Regions from separate parts of the Microbulbifer mixtoriginis genome, predicted to be linked through region 1. Evidence: predicted binding sites of a transcription regulator. Region 1 holds the regulator's gene; each other region holds the start of a gene.
What was found. Region 1 encodes sigma-54, which starts transcription at its own class of promoters, with help from an activator protein. Its sites were predicted from a motif close to TGGCACANNNNTTGCNNT; they were not measured.
Positions count from the first base shown of each region.

Region 2: the regulator sigma-54 is predicted to act here: its motif matches at 2,690-2,707, upstream of ACJJI0_RS07760 (RtcB family protein).
Region 3: the regulator sigma-54 is predicted to act here: its motif matches at 2,050-2,067, upstream of glnA (glutamate--ammonia ligase).

Region 1 covers NZ_CP174285.1:4,736,446-4,740,655, reverse strand. Annotated here, with positions in the region: gene lptB (LPS export ABC transporter ATP-binding protein) at 1-664, shown strand, start outside; gene ACJJI0_RS20725 (RNA polymerase factor sigma-54) at 858-2,303, shown strand; gene hpf (ribosome hibernation-promoting factor, HPF/YfiA family) at 2,485-2,775, shown strand; gene ptsN (PTS IIA-like nitrogen regulatory protein PtsN) at 2,779-3,240, shown strand; gene rapZ (RNase adapter RapZ) at 3,368-4,210, shown strand, end outside.
Region 2 covers NZ_CP174285.1:1,781,893-1,786,102, forward strand. Annotated here, with positions in the region: gene ACJJI0_RS07745 (TetR/AcrR family transcriptional regulator) at 1-300, opposite strand, end outside; gene ACJJI0_RS07750 (YchJ family protein) at 473-868, shown strand; gene ACJJI0_RS07755 (hypothetical protein) at 865-1,089, opposite strand; gene ACJJI0_RS07760 (RtcB family protein) at 1,223-2,431, opposite strand; gene ACJJI0_RS07765 (pseudouridine synthase) at 2,886-3,626, shown strand; gene ACJJI0_RS07770 (patatin-like phospholipase family protein) at 3,728-4,210, opposite strand, start outside.
Region 3 covers NZ_CP174285.1:3,276,802-3,281,011, reverse strand. Annotated here, with positions in the region: gene typA (translational GTPase TypA) at 1-129, opposite strand, end outside; gene thiI (tRNA uracil 4-sulfurtransferase ThiI) at 342-1,826, opposite strand; gene glnA (glutamate--ammonia ligase) at 2,146-3,552, shown strand; gene ACJJI0_RS14165 (DUF4124 domain-containing protein) at 3,778-4,210, shown strand, end outside.

The DNA of each region.
Region 1 (4,210 bases):
TGTCACCGTCAGTGTTTCCAGTGGACAGGTTGTTGGCCTCCTCGGCCCTAACGGTGCCGGCAAAACAACCTGCTTTTATATGATTGCCGGGCTGGTGCAGGCCGACGCTGGCAGGGTGATGATCGACGATGAGGATATAACCCGGCTATCCATGCACGGACGCGCACGCAAAGGTATCGGTTATCTCCCCCAAGAAGCCTCTGTATTTCGCCGCTTGACGGTAAAAGACAATATCTTAGCAATCCTTGAAACCCGCAAGGACCTCTCAAGAGACGAGCGGCAACAACAGGCCCAAGCACTACTTGAGGAATTTAATATAACCCATATCGCGCAAAGCCTGGGTATGGCCCTCTCTGGTGGAGAACGACGCCGAGTTGAGATTGCCCGCGCTCTGGCCACCAACCCCGGCTTCGTCCTGTTGGACGAGCCCTTTGCTGGGGTAGACCCCATATCGGTGAACGATATCAAGGAGATCATCCGCCACCTGCGTGATCGCGATATTGGCGTACTAATCACAGACCATAATGTTCGCGAAACGCTGGATATCTGTGAGACCGCTTACATTGTCAGTGAAGGTCATATCATCGCTGCAGGCACGCCGGATGAGGTTCTCGCCAACCAACAGGTGCGCGAAGTTTATTTGGGACACGAATTCACTATTTGAGGCTAACCACCAATTTCTGTCCTTAAATTCTTCACTTAAGACGGGAATAATCATAATTCTGGAAACATAGCGCCAGCTATCACGCCAGGACCGGCACGCTTATTGCTTGTAATAGATTGAAGAGAGGGGTAGTCTGCGCCATCTTAGGACAATTTGATCGACACCCTGTCTTATCGGCCTGCGGCGCTCCACTATGAAGCAGTCTCTCCAGCTCAAGCTCGGCACACAGCTGACCATGACCCCCCAGTTGCAGCAAGCAATTCGCCTACTGCAACTCTCCACACTCGATCTGCAGCAGGAGGTCCAGGCAGCACTGGACAACAACCCAATGCTGGAAGCGGATAGCGAAGAGCAATCCGTAAAGGTGGATGAAAATCAACCACAGTCTGAACAAACACCGGAAAACACAACACAGCCGGTAGAAGAGCGCGAACTGGCCGAGGGGGACTGGGACCAGGCAATTCCTGATGAGCTGCCCGTCGACTCGCGCTGGGATGATATCTACACCAATAACAGCGGCAGCCACGAGTTAGATTCCTCCAGCTATGAGCGTAACTCCACCTCCATCGGCCTTCAGGATCATCTACGCTGGCAGCTGAACTTGACCCCCTTATCCGAGCAGGATAAGTGGATTGGTGAAAACTTAATTGATGGCATAGCCCCCAGCGGCCTCCTTGGTACTTCTGTGCAGGATGTCGCCACCTCTTTATCGATCGATGAAGATGAGGTGCTCGCGGTTCTAAAGGCTATTCAGCAGTTTGATCCCGCTGGCTGCGGGGCTCGGGATCTCAAAGAATGCCTGCAATTACAACTGCAGCAGTTGCCGCCAAATACCCCTTGGCTAAGCCAAGCGCAAAACATTATTGAGAAACACTTGGACTTACTTGGCAAAAGGGATTTTCGCCAGTTGAGTCGACGCACACGACTCACTGAAGCCCAGCTAGGCGAGGCCATTCGCCTAATCCAGACCTTAAACCCCAGTCCGGGAGAGAGCTATGGCGGGCAAGAACCGGACTATGTAATTCCGGATATTGTCGTTTCCCGCAAAACCCTTCGCTGGCACGTAGAATTGAATGCAGAGATCACCCCAAAGATCCGTATCAATGACCACTACGCCTCCCTGGTCAAGCGTGCCGACAACTCCAGAGATAACAATTTTTTGCGGGATCACCTGCAAGAAGCACGTTGGTTTATGAAGAGCCTGCAGAGTCGCCACGAGACTTTACTGAAAGTAGCCAACTGTATTGTCGAAAAGCAGCAAGGTTTTTTTGAAGAAGGCCCGGAAGCCATGCGACCTATGGTGCTGGCAGATGTTGCTGAATCTATTGGCATGCATGAATCGACCATATCCAGGGTGACCACCCAGAAATACATGCTCACGCCTCGCGGCGTGTTTGAGCTCAAGTATTTCTTTTCGAGCCACGTCAGCACAGACTCCGGTGAGGATGCCTCTTCAACCGCTATCCGCGCCCTGATCCGCAAGCTGATTGACGCAGAGACCCCGCGCAAGCCGCTCTCAGATAACAAAATTACCCTAGAGCTCGATAAACAGGGTATTAAAGTAGCCCGCCGCACTGTGGCGAAATACCGCGAGTCAATGGGAATTCCCTCCTCCAGCGAGCGAAAACGCTTGGTCTGAAGGGGCCGCTTGGGTTTCGACTCATGAGGTAGGCCAAGTCATAACCTGGCACCAATTACTACACCTTCGCAACCGAACTCCAAACTTTGAGTGTATCCTTCCATTCTGGGCCACTTCCTAGTAGGGTTGCGACCCGAAAGGAGGCTCGCCGTAATGTGATGCACCTGGTAAGGAGAAATCCATGCAGATCAATATTAGTGGTCACCACGTCGACGTTACCTCGCCAATGCGCAGCTACTGTGAGAACAAGCTGGAAAAGCTCTCAAGGCATTATGACAATATAACCAACGCGCAAGTCATCCTATCCATAGACAAGCTGATCCAGAAAGCCGAAGCCCGAGTACATATCAATGGTCACGATCTTTGCGCGGGTTCGGAAGACAAGGACATGTATGCGGCCATTGATTCGCTTACAGACAAACTGGACCGCCAACTGAAAAAACACAAAGAGAAGTTGCAGAACCACCGCTGAACTATGACACTGGAAGCTTTACTCTCTCCCCGCCTCAGCCTTTGCCATCTGGCGGGGAGCAGCAAAAAAAAATTGCTGCTCAATATCGCCCAGGCTGTAGCCGAACAATATCCACAGCATGACTCTGACACCATATTCAACCAACTGATAGCACGCGAGCGTCTAGGCTCCACAGGAATTGGCGAAGGTGTGGCTATCCCCCACTGCCGCCTTCCTGGATGTGAGCACCCTATTGGCGTGCTCTGCACTACAGAACCCGCCATAGATTTCGACGCTATCGACCGACAGCCTGTCGATCTGCTCTTTGTCTTACTGGTCCCTGAAGATTCGGAACAACAACATCTCGATACACTGGCAGAAATCGCTGCGCTCTTCTCTAACACCCAGGTCCGGGACAAGTTGAGGCAGGCTGACACTAGCGACGCACTCTACGCCCTAGCTATAGACTCAGCCGCAGCAGCCTGATTCTAGCTTTGCGCTCATATCCTGGTAATCCGATTCCGGAGTCACGATTTATAAATTACCGCCAGGAATATAAACACCATTTAATCAACGATTAAATGGTATAAAGAGCTAAAAAGAGGGGGTCCCCATGCGTTTGATTATCATCAGCGGCCGCTCCGGCTCTGGTAAAAGCTCCGCACTTCAACTGCTCGAAGATGCGGGCTTTAACTGCATCGACAATCTGCCGATTAGCCTACTACCCGAACTCATCAAGCGAGCTGAGCAGCAAACGACTAAAGGGGATACCCCCCTTGCCCTGGGAATAGACGCTCGCAACCTCTGGCAGGATATCAAACAGGCCCCCCGTGTTATTGAAGCCCTGCGCAGTACCGGCGTAGAGTGTGATGTAATCTACCTGGACGCCCGCGAACCTGTACTGGTACAACGCTTCAGCGAGACCCGCCGCAAACACCCCCTGAGCAATGATTGCACCCACTTACTCGAAGCCTTGAAACAAGAAAGAGAGCTGCTAACACCCGTCTCAGCCATAGCGGATATGGTGATAGATACCAGTAGCCTCGGTTTGCACGAGTTACGGGAGCTGATTAGAAGTCGCGTGGTGGGCGGACATTCGGAAGGGATGGCAATACTTTTCCAGTCTTTCGGCTTTAAATATGGAGTGCCAGTGGATGCCGACCTGATGTTCGACTTACGCTGCTTACCAAATCCCTACTGGGAACCCAATCTTAGGAAAAAAACTGGACTGGACCATGAAGTAGCCGAATTTTTACGCTCCCACCCCAAAACTAACAAGATGGAAGCAGATATCACCGGTTTCTTAGAGAACTGGCTGCCCTCTTTCCAGGAGAGCAATCGCAGCTACACCTGCATCTCCATTGGCTGCACCGGAGGGAGACATCGCTCAGTTTATATGGTTGAACAACTGGCGCGCACTTTTCTACACAAATTTGGCAATATTCAAGTCCGTCAC
Region 2 (4,210 bases), 2.0 Mb from region 1:
AATCAATGAACGGGGCAAGCCTTCATCATCTTCCATTAGTTCAAAAATGGAACTCAGCCGAGAGGTCAACAAGTCACCGCCAGCTTTGATGCAAGCTTCAGCACTGGCATCTTCCCTGGCAATCGCTGCCTCCAACATCGCTTTGAGAAGAGACTGTTTGGTTCTGAAGTGATGAATTAAACCACCCTTACTTAACCCGCACTGGGTAGCCACTGCATCGAGAGTGAGCTTGCGTGCCCCCTTCTCTCGCACCACCTCTTCGGCAGCACGGACAATGGCAGATTTATCGACTCTGGACACATAACCTCCCGGGATTACCCAACAAACCAACCGGCTGGTCGGTATCTTAACGCTCCTCAGCAAAAGATCAAGCTATGCTACCCTCTGTCACCGTCAAGCAAGGTTAAAAAGTGTTTACGAAACGCGCTGACCGAACCAGTGAAAGTGAGCGCCCCCGATTACGGAGTTACTTATGACGGATCACGCCTGCCCCTGCGGCTCAGGTAAGAAATTTCAGAGCTGTTGCAACCTCTTCCTCTCTGGGCAAGCCTATCCCAATACTGCAGAGAACCTGATGCGCAGCCGTTATTGCGCTTATGCGATGGGAAACCTGGCCTATCTGCGCAAAACTTGGCATCCAGACACCTGTCCAGATCTTTGCCAGGAGGACCTGGAGACCCAGTGGACGAGACTGGAGGTTATTAAAAGCAAAGCTGGCCTGAAGAGATCGGTGGTAGAGTTTAAGGCGTGGTATTCAGAAAATGAGCAGGAACATGTAATTCATGAAGTATCCCTGTTCAAACTCTACAAAAAAAAGTGGGTGTACCTGGAAGCGCTCCCCGGATGGCCTGAAGAAGGCAGAACCTAAAAACCGGCAAGAGTCAGTGGCAAAATAAAACGAATCGCAACTACAAGAGAGTAAGTATCGCGGGAGCCCCTCCACTCCCGCACCTCCTTCCTTATTTTTTGTTTATTTAAAAAACGTTTTCCTGACTTTGCTTTAACGTGCGCACCACCCTTCCCCATAAGTGGATTACGCGCGATATAATTGCGAATTCTCCCACTCCCCTTAGGTGGATTTTTTTTCATATACATTCTCCTTTATCGAAAATTTTGGCAGCCAAGTGCCAACAGTCAAGGTATTTTCCTGCTAGTCTCAGCCAAGTAACCGGCTTATGCCACATCAAATAACTCCTTTTCAAAACTGCTACAAACTAGAAGTCTACCCCTTAATACATATTACCTGACGCAGGGTATGCTCCACTTCGACAAGGTCTGACTGATTATCCATAACTTGATCTATATCTTTATAGGCCGCCGGAATTTCATCAATCACTCCCTTATCTTTACGGCATTGAACACCCCTAGTCTGCTCTTCAAGATCCTGCCTGGTAAACCTCTGGCGCGCTGCGCTACGACTCATTTTGCGGCCAGCTCCATGAGCGCATGAGTGGAATGATTCGGCAATACCACGTCCACGCACAATATAGGACTTGGCTCCCATTGAGCCTGGAATAATTCCCAGCTGATCTTTTTTCGCACTGATCGCCCCTTTACGGGTAATAAAAACATCCTGCTCAAAATGGCGTTCGCGCACTACATAATTGTGATGACAATTGATTGCCTCACTGGTGAGCGTAAATTTTGGCAGATGATTTTTGAGACAATTCAAAACCAACTTCATCATTTCCTCCCGATTAACTCTAGCGTACTCCTGGGCCCAGCTTACCGCCTCGATGTAATCATCAAGATGGTGGTTACCTTCGGAAAAGTAAGCCAAATCTTTATCTGGCAGATTACGTATATGTCCTGCCATATCCTTTCGAGCCAACTGGATAAAGTGCTGTCCAATAGCATTGCCAACACCTCGACTGCCTGAGTGCAGCATCACCCAAACCGCATTATTTTCATCCAGACAAATTTCAATAAAATGATTGCCGCCACCCAGGGTCCCCATCTGGGTAACCCAAGTTTTCTGTGGCTGATGCAGCCTTTTTAGTAGCCCAGGATGTTTTTCAAACAACCTATCCACACCGGGAGCTAAAAGTTTGCAGGCAGATTCCCTGGCACTGATCATCTTGTGACGACCCTGTCCAATGGGTACTTTCACCTCAATGGCCTCCCGCAATGCCTTCAGGTTGTCAGGCAACTGATGGGCATGTAACGAAGTTCGCACTGCATTCATTCCGCAGCCAATATCCACCCCTACCGCTGATGGAATAACCGCATCTACTGTTGGGATCACAGAACCAACGGTTGCCCCTTTTCCTAAATGTACATCCGGCATTGCCGCAATATGGGAGTGTACGATTGGTAACTGAGCAATATTTTTTAGCTGCTGCAAGGCCTGCGGCTCGATTTCATCGGTATATATTTTTACCGGCACACTACCTTGCTGTGCATTTTTATTTAGCACAATTTTTACAGGCATATAGAGTCCTTGGATTGATCCAATAAATCATTAAAAGCTCTCCAAAGCCCCAAACAAAAAGCCCCGGCAAATGCCAGGGCTCTAGAGAATTCTGGCTTGAAAAGCTCAATCACTTTTCAAGCAGATGCACATGAAAAGCGATCAAAAAAACAGGTTGTTAATATCCACATTTCGCATTTCATGGCTCCTTCGTGGCTGCGTTCCACGTCAATCAAGAAATAACTAATAAAAAATGCCAGCTTTAAGCAACTCATGCCGGCAACAAACTATGTGACAAATTTTATTGCCTAGCCGTAATAAGTCAACCTAAATTTAAACTACTTTTTAGTATTTTTTCTCAACAAGTTACTATCAGGTATTAATAACCAATTAACTGAGGCATTTTTTATATGCAATCACTACGTTTCGGCAATACACTAAGCAGCCGACATATGAGCCTGTATCAGATCAAACCATGAGTTGTGAACCAGAGATTATCTATGAGGACGAACACCTGCTTGCCGCTTATAAGCCTGAAGGCTGGCTCGTTCACCGTTCCGAGATAGACCGTCACGAGACACGTATCCTCCTACAGCACCTCCGCAATCTAAGTGGTTATCATTTATACCCAGTTCACAGACTAGATAAGCCTACATCTGGAGTTATTATTTTTGGCAAAAGCAGTGCGGTCGCCGCTCAGCTCCAACATCAACTGGAAGGTAAGGGCTCCCTAAAGAAATATCTTGCTGTTTGCCGCGGATACTGCCCCGAACAGGAGACCATTGATTACCCACTCCCACCGGTAGCAGACTTTAAACACCAGAGGAAACGCCCCAAGTCAGAGCTTCCCCGCCAGGAGGCCATCACCCTCTTTCAGCGGCTCGCCACCATAGAACTACCTTATGAGGTGGATCGCTATCCCACCAGCCGATATTCACTGGTAGAAATTCAGCTGAAAACTGGTCGCCGACATCAAATCCGCAGACACTTCAAGCATATTCACCACCCCTTAATTGGTTGCCCCAAATATGGAAAATCTTCCCACAACCATTTTTTTTCTCAGCAGTTTAATTGTGGGAGACTGTTACTACATGCCGTAAAATTAGAATTACAGCACCCAGCTAGTCAAAAATTATTAGTATTACAGGCCGAACCACGAGGAAAGTTCATGAAGCTTCTGCAGACATTTGGCTGGTCTGATGCACTCAACCACTGAAGCAAAGGGAATAAAATTAGAAAACCAAGAAACACTGTGTTCGAGCGAGATATCCTAAATAGAAATCACACTTAATTCAAATCGTTAGCAGGTAATCCAAATTACGACGAAACATCTCCCTGCCCAAGCTGATCCTCGATACTCTTTTTACGTGAACCAAAGAGGCCTCTTCGCTCCACCTCAAGTTTGGGCTGAGGCCTCAAGAAATAGCGCAATTTATCTTTCTCCCACATTGCATCCTGGTAGCCAAGCTCAATCAACTCCTCAATATAGGGCCGCTCAAAAAGCAAGTAACTTGCCGCGGAGACTCCGCCTCCAGACCGCGTCGCACCTGTGGAGCGAAATAACCAACGCAACGCCGGCGGTAGATACTTTAATTTTCTCCCTCCCAATCTGGCGAGACTCTGCGATGGTTCAATAACCACGGATTCTACTGGCCGAAGAGGAGAGAGATCGGCAAATTTATCTTCTTCCACAGAATCCAGTAAGGTATTAACCCTATCCAAATGTTCCAAATCCCCTTCCAAGCTATCAATAAAAGCAGCATTGAACCACTGAGCAGTAATCTGGGCCATTGAGGGAGA
Region 3 (4,210 bases), 1.5 Mb from region 1:
CATGACCCGCTCGGCGCCTTCGTCGCGACGGTCGAGTGTGCCGGACTGGGACAGCAGCTTGTCCACCAGGGTGGTTTTGCCGTGGTCTACGTGGGCAATAATCGCAATATTGCGCAGATTCTCTATCACTGGGGGCCTCTGGGCGTTAAATCTTGGTAAATCGGGGCGGGGGCCTGCGGGGTTTCTACAGCAGCATTCCGGCCAAAGGCGGCGATTATAGGGGGGCCGCATGACAATTGGGAGTGATTTTGAGTAAAAAATCACCGGTCGCGTTCAGAATGGCGACCAGAAGAAGAGAGCAGGTAGGGCGCGGGCGAATCTGCCGCCCGCGCCGGGGGCAATTACTTCTTGATGCCGTCTGGACGGTGCGGAATCTGTGGGCGCAATACGCCCACATTGCGGAAGCCTTCATCCAGCAAGTGAGAGGCATGTAGGCGGCTCATCACGCCGCGCGCGCAGTAAAGCAGGTACTCGCGCTCCTGATCCAGCTTGGCGAAGCTGTTATTGAGGCGGTAGAAGGGGATAGTCTCTACTTCGACGCCCTCTAGCTCCAGCGGGTCCATCTCCTCTTCATCCGGGTGGCGGATATCGATGATTACCGCGTTGCCGGCCTCCTCACGGATCTCCACTTCCGGCGCCTCGCCGTCCACTTCTTCGATGACCTCGTCGATATTCTGAATCGATCGGTTGCCGATGGCGCGATCGAGGATGGTGAAATCGAAGCGGTTTTCCTCGGATTCCACTTTTTCAATCTTGGCGCGGGTGGTGGGTTTTACCGAGATAACACCGCAGTACTCCGGCATATTGGCGGCGAACTCCTCGGTGCCGATGGCCCGGGAGGTACGGATAATATCGGTCTTATCGGTAGTGATCAGTGGTCGCAGTACCAGGGTGTTGGTGACGCTATCGATTACTGACAGGTTTTTCAGGGTCTGGCTGGAAACCTGGGCGATGGCCTCACCGGTTACTACTGCATCCACTTCCAGCTCTTTCGCGATAACGTCTGCGGCGCGCAGCATCATACGCTTGAGAATCACGCCCATGTGGGAGTCGTCTACGCGTTCGAGAATTTCTGCCACCACTTCGTCGAAGGGCACGGTGACAAAACGCACCCGATGGGAGGCGCCGTATTTGTTCCACAGGTAGTAGGCCACTTCCTTAACGCCCAGTTCGTGTTGGCGCCCGCCCAGGTTGAAGAACAGGAAGTGAGTGCGGATACCGCGTTTCATGGTCAGGTAGCTGGCCACGGTGGAATCAAAACCGCCGGAGACCAGCGATAGCACCGGGTCCTGGGTGCCCAGGGGGAAGCCGCCGAGGCCGGGGTGCTGTTCCTCGATCACGTTGAGTTTGTCGTGGCGGATCTCCAATTTGACCGTGATATCCGGGTTTTTCAGTTTCACCCCGGCCGCCCCGGTATTCTTGTTGAGGCCGCCGCCTACGTACTGCTCCACATCGAGAGATTTGAAGTCGTGGTCGCCGGTGCGTTTTACCCGCACACAGAAGGTCTTGTCCTTGAGGGCGGGGCCCCACACCGACAGGGTCTTCTCGTACATATCGTGCAGGTCGCCCAGGGGGAACTGGCGCACGCGGGAGAAGTTGGCAATGCCGGGGGTGTGAGAGAGCACCTCTTCAATGCGGCTGCCAAGGTGGGCCACGGCGTCCGGGGCGATCACATCGATCTTTTCCCAGTCTTTGCGCACCTGGATACGGTCGTCCAGCTGGCGCAGCAGGCGCTGTAGGTTGTCCTTGAGCTGGCGCGACATACGTTTGCGCACCGGATTGCTCTTGATGGTGATCTCGGGAAAAAATTTGACGACAAAGTGCATGGGAATCCGTGGGGTACCGCATGTTGATAGAAGGTGCGGCATTATAAACTAGCCGGACGCAAGTTGGTTGTGCACTGTTTGTGAGCAAGCTGGAGTATAAATGTGCCATTGTGGTGCATTTAGTTATGGCTGCACAGCCACAATACATCTATCCTGCCCCAGTCGGCCCAGTACTGGGGCCCGCACCGGCACCAGCCGCCGCTGCGACGCCACTGCCCTAATTTGGCACACTCTTTGCTTTATTTCACGCCAGGTAAAGAGCGAATGCCAGCAGTATAGGCATAGCGACCAAATACTTTTCAAGACCTGGAGGACAGCAATGTCAGCGAAAACGCTCGGTTTGATTAATGAGAGTGAAGCTAAGTGGATAGACCTGCGCTTCACCGACACCAAGGGTAAAGAGCAGCACGTATCTGTGCCCGTGTCAGAGATTGACGACGAGTTCTTCGAAGAGGGCAAGATGTTCGATGGCTCCTCTATCGCTGGCTGGAAGGGCATCAACGAGTCCGACATGATCCTGATGCCGGATGACGATACCGCTTTCCTCGATCCCTTCACCGACGAAAGCACCGTAATTATTCGCTGTAATATCGTCGACCCGATCACCGGTCAGGGCTACGAGCGTGACCCGCGTTCTATCGCGCTGCGCGCCGAGGAATACCTGAAGTCCACCGGTCTGGGTGACACCGCATTGTTCGGCCCAGAGCCCGAGTTTTTCGTCTTCGACGATATTACCTGGGGCGCCGAAATGGGTGGCGCCTTCTACAAGATCAACTCCGAAGAGGCGGCTTGGTCTTCCGGTCATAACTTCAGTGAGGGCAATATTGGTCACCGCCCCGGAGTGAAAGGCGGTTACTTCCCAGTGCCCCCGGTTGACTCTTTGCACGATGTGCGCGCCGCTATGTGTTCCGCTATGGAGCAGATGGGTTTGCGTGTTGAAGTACACCACCACGAAGTGGGCACCGCTGGCCAGTGTGAGATCGGCGTTGCCGCCAACACCCTGACCAAGAAAGCGGATGAGGTGCAGATCCTCAAATACGCCGTACACAATGTGGCCCACGCCTACGGCAAGACTGCGACCTTTATGCCCAAGCCGCTGGTAGGCGATAACGGCTCCGGTATGCACGTGCACCAGTCCTTCACCAAGGATGGCGTTAACCAGTTTGCCGGCGATGCCTACGCGGGCCTGTCCGAGACTGCCCTTTACTACATCGGCGGTATTGTGAAGCACGCGCGTGCCCTGAATGCGATCTGTAACGCATCTACCAACTCTTACAAGCGTCTGGTTCCTGGCTTCGAAGCTCCGGTTATCCTGGCGTACTCCGCGCGCAATCGCTCTGCGTCTATCCGTATCCCTTACGTGACCTCTCCTAAGGGCAAGCGTATCGAGACCCGCTTCCCGGATCCGACCGCCAACCCCTATCTGGCGTTTGCTGCGCTGTTGATGGCGGGCCTGGATGGTATCAAGAACAAGATCCACCCTGGCGATGCCGCCGACAAGGATCTCTACGATCTGCCGCCGGAAGAGTTGGCCGAGTACCCGACCGTTGCGGCGAGTCTGGAAGGCGCCCTGGATGCTCTGGATCAGGATCGTGCCTTCCTTACCGAAGGTGGTGTATTCACCGACGACGCCATTGATGCCTACATCGACCTGAAGCGCGAAGAAGTAGAGCGCCTGAACATGACCACGCACCCGGTCGAGTTTGATATGTACTACTCCGTGTAATGGCGAGCGGCATCACGCCGATGCCGTCGAGCTGTTCTCGAAAAGCCCGCACCCTACTGGTGCGGGCTTTTTTATTGGAGGTACACTGATCGGGTTGGTTGCTTTTGCCGTCTATGGTCGATTTTGTATCTCTTGGACCCAAAAGCCCTCCTCTTTGAGACTGAGGCCCGTGTATTGGGCTGAGACAAGGACTACCGCTTCGCGGCTGAGTGAGTGATGGAAAATATGAAACTGCTTCAGGCCCTTTTCCTTGCTGTTCCATTGGTGGCCTTTGCCGGCACCGATGGTGGGAATACCTCCAGTACTATTTACAAGGTCGTCGGCCCCGATGGTCAGGTGACTTTCAGCGATACGCCACCACCCAATGGGCAGGCGCAGGAGGTGCAATTGGCTCCCATCAATGTTCAGCCCATTGCCCTGCCGAGAACCCTGCCAACTCGTAAATTGTCTCCAAAAGATGAGACTGACACCGGCAAGGAGGGCTATACAGGCCCGGTTTCTATCCAGATAGTGAGCCCCCTGGATGGCGCCACCATCCCGCCGGGACAGCGCTTTATTCCACTACAGGTAGACGTGCAGCCGGTGTATCCAGAGGGGGCGAGTTTCTTTGCGGTGGTAGATGGCAAACCCTGGCAGGGTAGCTCTTCTGGAGCGGGCC